Regions from separate parts of the Terracoccus luteus genome, predicted to be linked through region 2. Evidence: riboswitches for the same ligand, from Rfam matches in the RefSeq annotation. Region 2 holds a riboswitch; the other holds the start of a gene.
What was found. A riboswitch is a leader RNA that binds a small molecule or an ion and turns the genes downstream of it on or off. The one in region 2 is predicted to bind cyclic di-AMP.
Positions count from the first base shown of each region.

Region 1: it holds a riboswitch for cyclic di-AMP, as region 2 does, so the genes downstream of both, DFJ68_RS18750 (C40 family peptidase) here and DFJ68_RS14580 (CHAP domain-containing protein) in region 2, are expected to answer to the same signal.

Region 1 covers NZ_RBXT01000001.1:2,496,349-2,503,531, forward strand. The annotation lists gene DFJ68_RS11305 (LLM class F420-dependent oxidoreductase) at 1-602, shown strand, start outside; gene DFJ68_RS11310 (alpha/beta fold hydrolase) at 618-1,322, opposite strand; gene DFJ68_RS11315 (carboxymuconolactone decarboxylase family protein) at 1,426-2,100, shown strand; gene DFJ68_RS11320 (DsbA family oxidoreductase) at 2,084-2,728, opposite strand; gene DFJ68_RS18750 (C40 family peptidase) at 2,992-4,047, opposite strand; cyclic di-AMP (ydaO/yuaA leader) riboswitch at 4,049-4,216, opposite strand; gene DFJ68_RS11335 (iron-dependent transcriptional repressor DtxR) at 4,361-5,056, opposite strand; gene DFJ68_RS11340 (MFS transporter) at 5,107-6,354, opposite strand; gene DFJ68_RS11345 (hypothetical protein) at 6,423-7,183, shown strand, end outside.
Region 2 covers NZ_RBXT01000001.1:3,228,972-3,236,154, forward strand. The annotation lists gene DFJ68_RS14555 (pirin family protein) at 1-745, shown strand, start outside; gene DFJ68_RS14560 (zinc-dependent alcohol dehydrogenase family protein) at 783-1,799, shown strand; gene DFJ68_RS14565 (GNAT family N-acetyltransferase) at 2,008-2,664, shown strand; gene DFJ68_RS14570 (iron chaperone) at 2,863-3,228, shown strand; gene DFJ68_RS14575 (VOC family protein) at 3,293-3,667, opposite strand; cyclic di-AMP (ydaO/yuaA leader) riboswitch at 4,030-4,207, shown strand; gene DFJ68_RS14580 (CHAP domain-containing protein) at 4,211-5,248, shown strand; gene DFJ68_RS14585 (CHRD domain-containing protein) at 5,659-6,447, shown strand; gene DFJ68_RS14590 (sortase domain-containing protein) at 6,617-7,183, shown strand, end outside.

The DNA.
Region 1 (7,183 bases), 730 kb from region 2:
CGATCGAGATCATCCGCGAGCTGCACACCGGTGAGCTGGTCACCTTCCGCGGCGACCACTTCGACGTCGACTCCGCGCGCATCTGGGACCTGCCCGACTCCCCCGTCGAGATCGGCGTGGCCGTCGGCGGCGAGAAGGCCGTCGCCCGCTTCGGCCCCCTCGCCGACCACCTCATCGCGACCGAGCCCGACGCCGACCTCGTCTCGGCGTGGAACTCGCGTTCCGGCGCGCCGGAGATCGGCCGCGCGGCGCGCGCCATCGGCCAGATCCCGATCAGCTGGGACCCGGATGCCGACACGGCGACCACCCGCGCGCACGAGCAGTTCCGCTGGTTCGCCGGCGGCTGGGCCGTCAACTCCGACCTGCCGACGCCCCACGGGTTTCACGGCGCCAGCCAGTTCGTGCGACCGGAGGACGTCGCGGAGACCATCCCGTGCGGCCCCGACCTCGACGCCATCGTCGACGCGGTCAAGCCCTACTGGGAGGCCGGGTTCACCGACATCGCGCTCGTGCAGGTCGGCGGCGACACGCAGCAGCGGTTCTTCGACGAGGCCGCCGAGCCCCTGCTCGAGAAGCTGCGGGCGGCCGCGCCGTCGACGTGACCCGAGGGCGGTCGCTCAGACCGTGATCCACCGCTCACCGGCGAGGGCCCGGGCCACGATGCCCGGGCCCTCGTCGTCGGTAGGGCCGTCGGTGGTGTCGGGTGGCCGCCCGGACAGGGTGGCGGAGGCCCACTCGGCGGCGAGCCCGTCGAAGACGGAGTGGCGGCCGAGCATGGCGTGCTTGCCCCCGGTGACGGTGACGTAGGCGACGTCCGCCGTACGGGCGAGGTCACGCGCCACGGCGGCCGACGCGGCCGGGCTGGCGACCCGGTCGGCGTCACCGTGCACGAGGAGCACCCGGCGGCCGGCGAGGTCGAGGCGTCCCTCCTGGGGGTAGACCCACGGCGCGAGGGCGACGACGCTGCGCACCGACGGGTGCTCGGCGGCGAGGATGGCGGCCCGCCCGCCGAGCGAGTGGCCGACGAGGCAGACCGGCAGCTCGCCGAAGCGCTCCTCGGCCCGGTCGAGGGCCCACCGGACGTCGTCGACGGGGGTGTGGCCGGCGTCCCAGCCGCGGCTCGAGTTGAGCAGCCGCTGCACGACGAGGCGGTCCCGACCCGCCCGCGCGACGCGCGCCGCGACCGGCACCATGCGCAGCACCGACAGCTGGGCCGGGCTGACCCGCGCCGCGCCGGCGCGGGCGGCACCGCCGTGCAGCACCAGGACGAGACCGGTCGGCTGGGCTGGTACGGCTGTGTCGACGACGCGGGCCCGGTTCACCCTCACGACAGTAGGCGAGCCCGGTGAGCCCCTCCCCGCCGGCCGGGTCGGGCGTATTCTGTCGGGCCATCCGAGACTGCTGCGTCGACTGCCAGGAGGAGCGATGGCTGTACCGATCGAGTACCCCGGGCCCGACCGGACGAGCGAGCCCGCCACCCACCTGCAGGAGCCGGACGTCGACGACGCGGTGGAGGCGCTCTACGCGGCCGACCTGCGCGACGACGGCTACGTCATGAACCTCACCCGCGTGTGGGCGCACGACCCGGCGACCCAACCGGCCCTGTTCGAGCTGGTCGGCGCCGCCGCCCGCCTCGCGGGACTCGACCTGCGTGAGCGGGGTCTGCTCGTCACGGCCATGGCGGCCACGCTCGGTGACGCGTACTGCTCGCTGGCCTGGGGGGCGCGGCTCGCGGAGGAGGTCGGGCCGGCATCCGTCGCCTCGGTGCTCACCGGGGCTGACGACCCCGATCTCGACGCGCGCGGCCTGGCCCTCGTGCGGTGGGCGAGGGTGGTGACCCGCGACCCGAACAGCACGACGGTGGCCGACGTGGACGCGTTGCGGGCGGCCGGGTTCGACGACCAGCAGGTGTTCGGGCTCACCCTCTTCGTCGCGTTGCGGCAGGCGTTCTCGACCGTCAATGACGCACTCGGCGCCCGACCCGACCGCCAGCTCGTCGAGGCCGCACCCGAGGACGTCCGGGCGGCCGTCACCTTCGGCCGACCGCCGGCCACGTCATCCAGCCAGGCGACGACCGGCCCGCTCAGCCCGCGGCGGTGACGACGCCCCGCAGCAGGGCCAAGTAGTCGTCGGCGCTGCGCGCACCGGTGAGGGCGGCGGACCGGTTGGCCACGACGACCGGCACCTGCGTGATCCCGAGGGAACGGGCGGCGTCCTCGTCGGCTCGCACGGCGTCCTCGTAGTCGTCGGCCGCGAGCACGGCGGCGGTACGGCGCTCGTCGAGGCCGCACTCGGCACCCAGCCGTTGCAGCACCTGGTGGTCGGCGATGTCGAGCCCCTCGGCGAAGTGGGCCCGGCAGAAGCGCTCGACCGCGGCCGACTGGAGCCCGTGCCCGCCCTGGGCGAGAGCGAGGGCGATGAGGCGCTGCGCGTCGCGGCTGTCGGCGGGCACAATGCGCTCGGGGTCGAACCCGACGAGCTCGTCGTCGTCGCCGGACCGCGCGACCTCCGCGGCGTCCGCGACGGCCCGCCGAACGGCATCCTCGTCGGTGGGGCCCTGCACGAGGGCCCGCCACGTCACCGTGACGTCGGACGGCCGCTCGAACGCGTGCACAGCCGCCTCGAGGCGCTGCTTGACGACCCACGACAGCGGGCTGACGAGGTCACCCCACAGCTCGAGGTCGACGGCGGTGCTGGAGTCGGCCACCTGCTGGTTCGTCGTGCTCATCGCGTCAGTCTGGCACGCAGCCCCGACAGCCTCCGGGTGGAGGTGAGGGCCGACCGGTGTCGGTGGGCGCGGGTCGAGGTGATGATTCGCTCCCTGCCGCGGCCGTCTACCTCGACCCGGCTCGCACCCGCGGGGGTCGAGGTGATCCGCGACCACCGACGGTCGGGTTCCACCTCCGCCCGACGAGCGGAGCGCCCCGGGACGAGGCGAGGCCCCGCCCACCGAATGGTGGACGGGGCCTCGGGATCCCGGGGCGGGGTCGCTCAGAAGCGGCCGTAGCCCGAGGGCGTGGTCCAGATCGAGTGGTTGCCGATCACGGTGCCGGGGCGCTGCGCGTCGACCATGCGGCCGGGGCTCACGTAGATGCCCACGTGGTAGGCCGGGTAGCCGAAGAACACGAGGTCGCCGGGGCGGGGGCTGCTGACGCGCGTGGCGGCACGCTGCTGCGCCGACGCCGTGCGCGGGATCGACACGCCGGCCTTGCGGTACACGTACGACGTGAAGCCGGAGCAGTCGAAGCCGCTCGGGGTCGAGCCGCCGTAGACGTAGGGCACGCCGGTGTAGTTGTAGGCGATGCCGACGATGCCGGATGCCGACGGGGCCGGGTTCGAGGCCGGCTTCGGGGCCGTCGTAGTCGTCTTCGTCGGCGTGCTCGAGGAGGACGAGGACGACGAGGAGGTCGAACGGCTCGAGGTCGAGCGGCTCGTCGTGCTGCTCGAGGTCGAGCGCGAGCTGGAACGCGTCGACACGGCGGTGCGCTCGGTCGAACGCGACGAGCGGGTGGTGCTCTGCTCGCGCTCGGCGGCAGCGGCACGGGCGGCGCGCGCCTCCCGGGCTTCGCGGGCCTCGCGCGCCTCACGGGCGGCCTCGGCAGCAGCGGCGCGCTGACGGGCCTCGCGGGCCTGCTCGGCGGCCTTCGCCTCGGCGCGGGCCTTCGCCTCGGCCTTGGCCTTCGCGGCGGCCACGGCACGCTGCTTCTCGACGACGAGGTCCTCGATGACGATCGGCTTGGCCTTGGGCGCGGCGGCCGGGGCGACGTAGCCGAACGCGGTGAGCGCGGTGGTGCGGGCCGAGTCGACGGCCTGCGGGCCGACAACGGCGGGGGCCGCGGCGACCTTGGCGTCGACGGCGGCGACGACGTTCGTGTCGTCGGCGGCGGCCGCGGGCTGGACGAAGGAGGCGACGAGGCCACCGGAGGCGGCCACGATCGCGGCCCCCTTGACGGCGGGCTGGGCGGACTCCTTGGCGATGAGCGTCAGCTCGGCAAGGGGGTTGAAACGGCCGGGGGCGCGGTGGCGCCCAGGAGCGTTGTGAGCCACGGGATCTACCTCTCGACGCCTACGAGGTGAGCTGTCGGGTTCGGGCTGAGGTACTGCCCGGTCCGTGGAGCCGCAATGGCTCGTGGGACTTCACCCCGAGGACGTCTCTCGACGCCCGTGGAAGTGGGTCCCCCGCTCCTGCCGTGAAGGGTTCAAGCCGACCTTCGAACCGGTGGCAGGACTCGGCGTTCCGGTTCGAAGCCCTCGCCCGACGGGTGGGTGAGTGCCCCCAAGGTAGCGAGTCACCCCCGCATTGTCACGCCAAGGTCACGATCCGGTCCGGACGGGAACTCCGCGCGACGCGCACCCGGCGTCAGACGGTCTCGCAGTAGACGTGCACGGCGACGTCGTCGGGCAGCGAGACGCCGCTCGAGGCCTCGCTCCCCTGGCGCACCGCGACGACGCGCCCGCCCTCGCGCACGACCTCGACGTGGCTGCCGGGCAGCACCCCGGCCGCGGTGAGCAGCGAGAGCGCGTCGGGGTCGACCTGCACCGGCTCGCCGATGCGGCGGATGACGACGACGCGGGGCTGGGCGCCGGCGGCCGCGGTGAGCGCGGTGAGCCCGGCGAGGAAGTCCTCGGGCTGCTCGACCCCGAACTCGTGCAGGCCGGGGATGGGGTTGCCGTAGGGCGACTCGAGACCCTCGCCGATGAGCCCGAGGATCTTGCGCTCGACCTGCTCGGACATGACGTGCTCCCACCGGCACGCCTCGTCGTGGGCGTACTCCCACTCGAGCCCGATGACATCGACGAGCAGCCGCTCGGCGAGGCGGTGCTTGCGCATGACCCGGGTGGCGAGCAGCCGGCCGTGGTCGGACAGCTCGAGGTGCCGGTCGCCCGACACGGCGACGAGGCCGTCGCGCTCCATGCGCGCCACCGTCTGCGACACCGTCGGCCCCGAGTGCCCGAGGCGCTCGGCGATGCGCGCGCGCAGGGGCACGATGCCCTCTTCCTCCAGCTCGAAGATCGTGCGCAGGTACATCTCGGTGGTGTCGATCAGGTCGGTCACAGCCCTAGCCTCTCAGAGTTCACGCCGCCCACGGCACCGGCGCCCGGGTGTCAGGACGCCGTCGGATGCCGGCGGGTCGGGTCGTGCCGCGGCACCCACACCCGCAGCCACCCGGCCCCGACGACGGCGCCGACGCCGAGCACGACCGAGCTGGCCCCGAGCGTCATGATGCCGCTCAGCCCCGACAACGCCAGCGGGCCCGCCGCCCTTCCCACGTCGGCGAACAGGCGCCAGCCGCCGAGGAACTGGGTGCGGCCGACGGCCGGTGAGGCGTCGGCCCCGAGGGTCATGACGAGGCCCGCCCCGATGCCGTTGCCGAGCCCGAGCACGGTGGCCGCGAGCGTGATGGCGACGAGGCCGGTGGCGAGCGGCAGCACCATCATCCCGATGCCGAGCACGACCATGCTGGGCACCGCGGCGGCGACCCGGCCGTAGCGGTCCATGAGCCAGCCGGAGGGGTAGAACAGCAGCATGTCGAGGGCCCCGGCCACGCCGAAGACGAGCGCGGTCTGGGACGGGGTGAGCCCCTGCGACTCGGCCCAGAGCGGCACGAGCGCCTCGCGCACCGCCCGGGCACCCGAGATGCACAGGGCACCCGTGCCGAGGGTCAGCAGCACGAAGCGGTGCTCTCCGAGGACGCTGAAGACCGACCGGTGGGCGACCGCGGCCGCGGCCCCGTCGGCATCCTTCGTGATGTCCGGCGCGAGCAGGACGAGGAGGAAGGCGGCCCCGGCGGCGACCGCCCCGACGACGTAGGCGGCCGCGACGTCGCTGCGCGCGATGACGAAGGCGCCGATGAAGGGGCCGATGAAGGCGCCGATGCGCGTGACGCCCCCGAGCGTCGACAGGGCCCGGGCGCGCATCGCGACGGGCACCGCCTCGGTGAGATACGCCTGGCGGGCCAGGCCGAAGAGCGAGCCGGCCAGGCCGATCACGAGCACGCCTGCGAACAGCAGGGCGAGGTGGCCGGCGAGCGCGCACAGGGCCATGCCGACGGCCTCGACCACCGCGGCGGTGAGCAGGGCGCGCCGCTCACCGATGCGGGCCGCGAGCGCCCCGGACGGCAGGTCGCCGAGCAGCTGGCCGACGCCGATGGCCGCGACGGCGAGGGCGGCGACCGCGACCGACGCGCCCAGACCGCGGGCCGTGACGGCCACGACCGGCATGACGGCCCCCGAGCCGACCGCGGAGAGCAGGCTCGGGCCGTACGCCGAGACGGCGATGGAGCGCCAGCCCCCGGGCACGCCGCCCGGTGCTCCCGCCCCGCCGACCGGCACGGCGGGAGGGGTCTCGGTCATGGCACGAGACCCTAACGATTGGGCATCTCGGGTGGCCGCCCGCAGGGGCTGTGGCGAGGCTGAGGGACGTGACGAGCCCCGGTGCGGACGGGCCGGTCGCGGCCTCGTCGCCGTGGCCGGTGCCCTCACCGACCGCTCCGACTGCCCCGTCCGCTCCGGCCGCGCGGTTGCCCGGCGGACGCTCGCTCGCCTGGGCCCTCGGGCTCGTCGTGATCGGGTCCCTCGTGCTGGCCCTCACGGTCCCCGTCGGGACGGCCGCGGTCGGCATCGTGCTCTTCGGGGTGCTCGCCGTCGTGCTCGAGCTGCGCTACCTCGGTGGCCGGTTCGGCCTCATGCCGGTGCGCTCGTCGGGCACGGTCACCCTCGCCGTCGGGGCTCTCGTCGCGGTGGCCGTCGCCGCCCGCGCGGTGGCCCCGGCCGGCCGCGGTGCGGGCGCCGTCGTCGGGGTCGTCGCGACGTACGGACTGCTCACCCTCGTCGCCCACCGCTGCCTCCGCGGCCGGGTTCGCCGGGCGGCCCTCGGCGTCGTCGCCGTGGGCGCGGCGCTGTCACTCGCCTTCCCCGACCAGCACCTCGTCGTGCTGGCGCACCTGCACCACCTCGTGCCGGCCGTGCTGGTGTGGGACTGGTCGTCGCGGCGCTCGGCCCGGGGCCGGCGGGCGGTGCGCTGGGTCGTCGCGGGCTGGGTGGTGCTCGTGCCGGCGCTGCTGCTCTCCGGGGCCCTCGACGGGCTGCTCCACGCCGACGTCGACCTCGTCCGCGGCCTCGCCGACGGCGCCGTCGGGGCGTTCGGGGCGCCACCCGGGGCGGGGGCGGGAGCGCTCGCCGA
Region 2 (7,183 bases):
GTCGACGTCGGTGCTGCACGGGGCGCAGCTGTGGCTCGCCCTCCCCGACGCCACCCGCCACGTGGCGCCGACGTTCGAGCACTACGCGCCACCGGCCGTCGAACGACCCGGGGCGACGGCGCGCGTCTTCCTCGGCGGGCTGCTTGGCAGCCTCTCCCCTGTCGCGACGCACAGTCCGCTACTGGGCGCCGAGATCGTGCTGGATGCCGGTGCGTCCCTCACGCTGGACGCCCCCGCCGGCCTGCAGCCGGGTTTCGAGCACGGGCTCCTCGTCGACATCGGCGGGGTGACGGTGAGGGCTGAGGGCGCCGAGGACCGTGAGACCGAGGACCGTGAGACCGAGGACAGCGCGACCGGGGACAGCGAGACAGTGAAAGCCGGCGGGCGCGTGCCGGTGGAACGCGGCGAGCTGGCCTACCTCCCAGTCGGGCTGGGCGAGGTGACGATCACGGCGGCGGACGACGAGCCGGCCCGCGTGCTGCTGCTCGGCGGCGAGCCGTTCGGCGAGCAGATCGTCATGTGGTGGAACTTCATCGGTCGCACACACGACGAGGTCGTCGCCTACCGCGAGGCATGGGAACGCGAGCGCGTGGCGGCAGACGACGCAGGCGACGCGGACGGCGCGGACGGAGCGCCCGGCGGGGGCGAGGACCTCGACCGCCGGTACGGGCCGTTCCCCGACGCCTGGGACTCGACGCTCCCCGCCCCGCCCATGCCACCCCTACGACTGCGCTCCCGCGGCTGACGGTTGCAATCGGGGGCCGGACGGGCACAGTGGAGGTATGCGAGCCACGACGATCCACGCGCCCGGTGATATCCGGGTCGAGACGGTCCCCGACCCCACGATCGAGGCGCCGACGGACGCCATCGTCCGGGTCACGGCCGGGTGCATCTGCGGGTCCGACCTCTGGCCCTACCGCGGCGAGAACCCGGTCAAGGCCGGCAACACCATCGGGCACGAGGCCGTCGGTGTCGTCGAGGAGGTCGGCAGCGACGTCAGCCGATTCTCCGTCGGTGACTTCGTCGTCGTGCCGTTCTGCCACTGCGACAACACCTGCCCGGTCTGCCTCGCCGGGGTCCAGTCGGCCTGCCCCAACGCCGGCGGCACCTCGAGCGGCCAGGCCGAGCTGACCCGCGTCACCCAGGCCGACGGCAGCCTTGTGAAGACCGACGGCATGCCCGACGAGAAGTACCTGCCGTCGCTCCTGGCGCTCTCGGACGTCATGGCCACCGGCTGGCACGCCGCCGTGTCGGCCGGCGTCACGCAGGGTGGCACCGCGGTCGTCGTCGGCGACGGAGCCGTCGGGCTGTGCGGCGTCATCGCCGCCCAGCAGCTCGGAGCGGAGCGGGTCGTGGCCATGTCGCGCCACGAGCCCCGGCAGAAGCTGGCCCGTGAGTTCGGCGCCACCCACGTCATCGCCGAGCGCGGTGACGACGCCACCGCCGCCGTCATGGAGCTCACCGACGGCGTCGGCGCCGACGCGGTGCTCGAGTGCGTCGGCACCGACCAGGCCATGCAGACCGCCTTCGCCGTCGCGCGGGCCGGCGCCACCGTCGGCTTCGTCGGCGTGCCGCACGGGGTCGAACTGCCGATCCGCCGGATGTTCTCGCAGAACATCGGGCTGCGCGGTGGCGTCGCCCCGGTGCGCCTCTACCTGACCGACCTGCTCGAGCGCGTGCTCGACGGACGCATCGACCCCGGCAAGGTCTTCGACCTCACCCTGCCGCTCGACGAGTCCCCCGAGGGCTACCGGGCCATGGACGAGCGCCGCGCCATCAAGGTCCTGCTCAAGCCCTGACACGTGACCGTGACCGTGACCGGTGGCCGGGCGGGACCGGCTCCCGCACACTGGCGACGTGTGCCCCGACGTCCCGCCCGAGCCCACCGCGCCGTCCGATACCGCGCCGTCCGACACCGCGCCGCGGCCCGATCCCGGACACGGATCCCGTCGCCGGGCGTCCGAGACGTCGCCACGGTCCGATCGTGGGCTCGCGCAGGCGGTGCCCGTGCTGCGCGGCGCCCGACCGAGCGACGGACCGGCGCTGGATGCCGTGTGCCTGCGTACCGGGGACAACGGGGCCGATGCGACGGCGAGATTCGACGACCCGCGCCTCATCGGGGCGATCTGGGCCGCCCCCTACCTCGCCTTCGAGCCCGGCCTCGCGACCGTCATCGACGTCGGGGACACCGAGTCCACAGCACCAGGCGTCGGCGCGGCAGTCGACGCGGCCGACGGCATCGGCGGCTACGTGCTGGGAGCGCGCGACACGGCATCCTTCGAGGACCGTCTCGAGCGTGACTGGTGGCCGGCGCTGCGCGAACGGCACCCGCTGGGCTCCGCCCGGCCCGGCAGCGCCGACGAGGCCCTCGTACGTCGACTGCACGCGCCGCCCCGGACCCCGGCGACCGTCACCCGCACCCACCCCTCGCACCTGCACATCGACCTGCTGCCGGCGTGGCAGTCGGGCGGGTGGGGGCGCCGGCTCATCGACCACCTGCTCGGGCAGCTGCGCGCGGCCGGGTCGCCGGGGGTGCACCTCGAGGTCGCCACCGCCAACGAGCGGGCCGTCGGGTTCTACCGCCACCTCGGGTTCGAGCCCCTCCAGCCCGGACCACCCACGGGCGACCGGGCCGGCCTCGTGCTCGGGCGCCGTCTGCGATAAACCGATCGCCAGAGACGATGAACGAATTGCCCGGTTCTCGGACCGGTTGACGACACGGAGCGCCCCTTCCTGCCATGATCGGGAGGTCAGATCGGGGTGCCAGACCGAGCGGGTCCGCCAGGACGGTCGTGTCGCGCCGACGTCCACATCCGGCCGGCGCGAGGCAGCGGCGGTCGCTCCGGGAGCGAGGCACGGCGCGTGGCGACGAAATTCGAGACGATCGACGACTACATCGCGTCGTTCCCACCCGAGTCGCGGCGCGCCCTCGAGGGAGTGCGGCGCACCATCGCGCAGGCGGCTCCCCACGCCCGCGAGAAGATCAGCTACGGCATGGCGACCTACCTCGTCAGCGGCCGCCCGCTGCTCTACTTCGCCGGCTGGAAGAAGCACGTCGGCATCTACCCTGTGCCGACCGGCGACGAGACGTTCGAGCGCGAGGTCGCGCCCTACCGCGGCGCGAAGGAGACGGTGCGCTTCCCGCTCTCCCAGCCGATGCCGCTGCACCTCATCCGCCAGATCACCGAGCTGTGCCTGGCGCAGCGGGCCGAGGCCACGAGCACCTGAGCGGGGCCCGCGTGCGACAGGGCCGGGCCGGCTCACCGGCCCTGACTCGCCCCGCACTCACGCCTCACTCCTCGATGACGGACAGCACGTTGCCGGCGGGGTCCGTGAACCACGCGATGAGCGGGCCACCCTGGCGGAACACGCCCTTCTCATCCGTCTCCATCGGCGTGCCCGCGTACCGCTCGAACCGGACCCCACGCTCGGTGAGCGCGTCGACGGCCGCCTGGACGTCCGGCACCGGGAAGTTGAGCACGGTGAAGGAGGCCGGCTCGTGGTTGGGCTTCGGGTAGACGAGAACGTCTGTGCCACCGCCGAGGTGCAGGGTGAGCATGCCGTTCTGCTCCGACACCTCCAGTCCGAGCACGTCGGCGTAGAAGGAGCGCGCCCGCTCCGGGTCGTCGACGCTGAAACCGCTGAAGGCCTTCGAGTCCGCGAGCATGGGTCCACGGTCCTGCGTCCCGCCGCCGAGGTCAACGGTCGGTCAACGGTCGGTCAACGGTCGGCATCCGACTCGACATGCCGAGGACACGCCGAGGACACGCCGAGACACGCCGACGGCACCGCAAAGGCGGGCTACCCCCGCTGCACGGTCGTCTCACCTGTCCGCAGGCCCGGATGGTGTGACCTCGACCACGCCACATTGGTGTCCATACCGCTCAACACGCACGACTTCCCACCCCTGACCCGGCCGCTCACCGGCCCGCCCGTTACCAGGATGTGACTTTTCCGAGATCCGTCGTCTAGTCTCGCCGAAGCCCGGCTGACAGCTGGGCTCCTCCGGGCGGACCGCCGAGTCCTGCCACCGCCTTGAGGCCCCGTCAGAACATCAGGCAGGAGCGGGGGAACCACTTCCTCCGGACGCCCTCGGGCGTCCTCGGGGTGAAGCCCTCACCGATCGCGAACAGCGGCCGGTCAGGGCCGGGCACGTACCTCTTGCCCGAACCCGACAGCTAACTTCGTAGGCGTTGCGAGAGGTCTTTCGTTGAACAACACCCACGAACGCGGTCGTCATCGTGCGCCGGGTCGTCACAACCCCCTGTCCGAGCTCAAGACGATCGCCCGTGAGTCGGCCCAGCCGGCCCTCAAGGGCGCCGTGATCGTCGCTGCCGCCGGTGGCCTCGTCGCCACCTTCGCCACCCCGGCCGGCGCCGAGGGCCTCAGCGAGGTGCAGGCCGCTCCGGCCGCCGCCCCCGCCGCCCCCGCCGTCGTCGGCCCCAGGGCCGCCGCGGCCCAGACCGACGTCACGCCGGCCTCCTTCGGCCTCGCCGCCCCGGCCGCCGCGCCGGTCAAGGCGAAGGTCATCGAGGACCTCGTCGTCAAGAAGCAGCGCGCCGACGCCGCTGCGGCCGCCGCGAAGGCCGCCGCCGAGCGCAAGGCCGCCGAGCGCGCCGCCGCCCGCAAGGCCGCCAAGCGCGAAGCGGCCCGTGAGGCGGCCCGTGAGGCCGCTCGCGACGCTGCTCGCGAACAGGCCCGTGAGGACGCCGCCGCTTCCTCACGCACCTCGACGCGCACCAGCTCGAACGACCAGGCCGACGAGGCCGTGTCCGAGCGCACCACGACCTCGAGCCGCAGCTCGCGCAGCACGACGCGCAGCACGCTGACCAACTCGACGTCGGCGACGAAGAGCGAGAGCAACTCGTACACGCCGTCCGCCTCGTCGGGTGGCCGCAGCGCCTACAACTGGGCCACCCGCGGGCAGTGCACCTGGGGTGCCCTGTCCAAGTGGTACGCCTCCGAGGGCTACTACCCCGGCGGCTGGACCGGCAACGCGCTCGTCTGGGGCTCCGGCGCCGCCCGCGCCGGCTACACCGTGAGCGGCACGCCGCGCACCCGCTCCATCCTCGTGATGCAGCCGGGCGTCCACGGCTCGTCCTCGTCCGCCGGTCACGTCGCCTGGGTCACCGCCGTCAACGGCGACCAGGTCACGATCATCGAGATGAACGCCCTCGCCGGCCCGTACAACTACAACACCCGCACGCTGACCGACCAGGGCGGCATGCAGTACATCTACGCGCCGTGAGCCGTCACCGTCCGTGGCCTGAGGTCACGGTCGGTCCGCGCGACGTTGCGTGAAGGGGGAGGATGCCGACCGGCATCCTCCCCCTTCCGCGTCCCCGGAGGTCGGGCGCACGGACCCCGCCTGCCCTCTTCCCAGCCGCGGCGGGCGAGCGAGGGCGCGGATGCCGGTCGGCCCGCTCCTTTCCCAGCCGCGGCGGGCGCGTGGTACCCGCGTGCACTCTTCCCAGCCGCGGCGGGCGAGCGACGGCCCGGATGCCGGTCCGCCCGCTCCCTTCCATCCGCGGCGGGCGGCGGGGGGCCAATCCGCCTCGGGCGGCACGCCGAACTCATCTCGGACACCCTGCCCGTCCCCGTCGGGCAGTCGCGCGGTCACCGTCATCGGAGACGGCGGCCCCACACGAGGAGGACTGCATGCGCACCACCACCCGTATCGCCACCGCCGGCTTCGCCGCCGCGGCCGCCATGACCCTGACCGTCGGGCCGGCCTTCGCCGCCGACAACGCCTGGGTCAGCGCCAACCTCAAGCCCGTCGTCGAGAACGGCGTCAAGGGCAGCGGCACCGCCATGGTCGAGGTCGACGGCACCACCATCACCGTCACCATGGCCGCCATGGGCCTGCTCCCCGACGCCCCCCACGCAGCCCACATCCACTTCGCCGCCGCCGCCCGCCACGAATGCCCCGCCGTGACCGACGACAAGAGCGGCGACGGCACCATCAACACCACCGAAGGCGGCCCCGCCTACGGCGACATCGTCGTCTCCCTCACCAAGACCGGAGACACCAGCCCCGCCAGCGGCCTCGCGGTCGACCGGTTCGACACCGCCCCCGGCGGCAAGATCAGCTACGAACGCGGCAGCATCAAGGTCTCCCAGGGCGTCGCCGACGCCATCACCAAGGGCCAGTCCGTCGTCGTCATCCACGGCGTGGACCACAACCACGACGGCAAGTACGACGGCGACACCAAGAGCGACCTCGACCCCAGCCTGCCCACCGAGGCCACCGACCCCGCCCTCTGCGGAGCCCTGCGCGTCGCCCCCGCCGGCGGCATGCACACCGGCGGCGGCCAGATCACCGGCCAGACCGACCAGGACGGCGCCAACACCGGCATGCTCGCCCTCGGCGGCGGCCTGCTCCTGGCCGCAGCCGGCACCGGAGCCTTCGCCGCCAAGCGCCGCAACGCGATCCGCGTCGGCGCCTGAGCGCCCAGCTCGACCTGCACCACAGCAGTTCGCACCACCAGAACACGCACCACCAGAACACGCACCACCGCAACCGGCACCACCAGAATGAGCACCACCGCAGTTCGCACCAAAGCACCACGCACCACGCACCACCTGAACCCGTAGCCGCGACCCGAGGGAGGACGACATGACACCGGACAGCTCACCAACGTCGACGTCCTCCCCCGGGTCGCGCGGCGGGCGTCACGCGACGCCACGGGGACGAGGCGTTCTCGCCCTCGCGGCGCTCGCCGCAGTGCTGCTCGTGGCCGGGATCGTCATCGGCGCCCTCGCCCTCCGTGGCGGTGACCCCGCCGGGGCGGCCTCAGCCGAAGGTCCGCCGCAGCCGGCCGCCGTCTCCACCAGCACGTCCTCAGGCTCGCCGTCGACCGCGGCCACACCGGCCACACCGGCCACACCGGCCACACCGTCGAACCCGCCCACCTCGACGGGTGGCGCGACCACGAGGCCCGGCGCGACAGCATCCGGCACGGCCGGCGATGCGGGTCCTGACGTCGGTGGGTTCCTCGCCGCGTCGCAGCCCACGAAGCTTCAGATCACGAGCATCGGGCTCTCGTCGTCGACCTTCGTGCCGCTCACCGTGCAGTCCGACGGCGTCATCTCGGTGCCCGGCACCGCGGACGAGGTCGGCCTCTACGCCGGCGGCCCGACCCCCGGACAGCTCGGCCCGTCGGTGCTCGCCGCCCACGTCGAC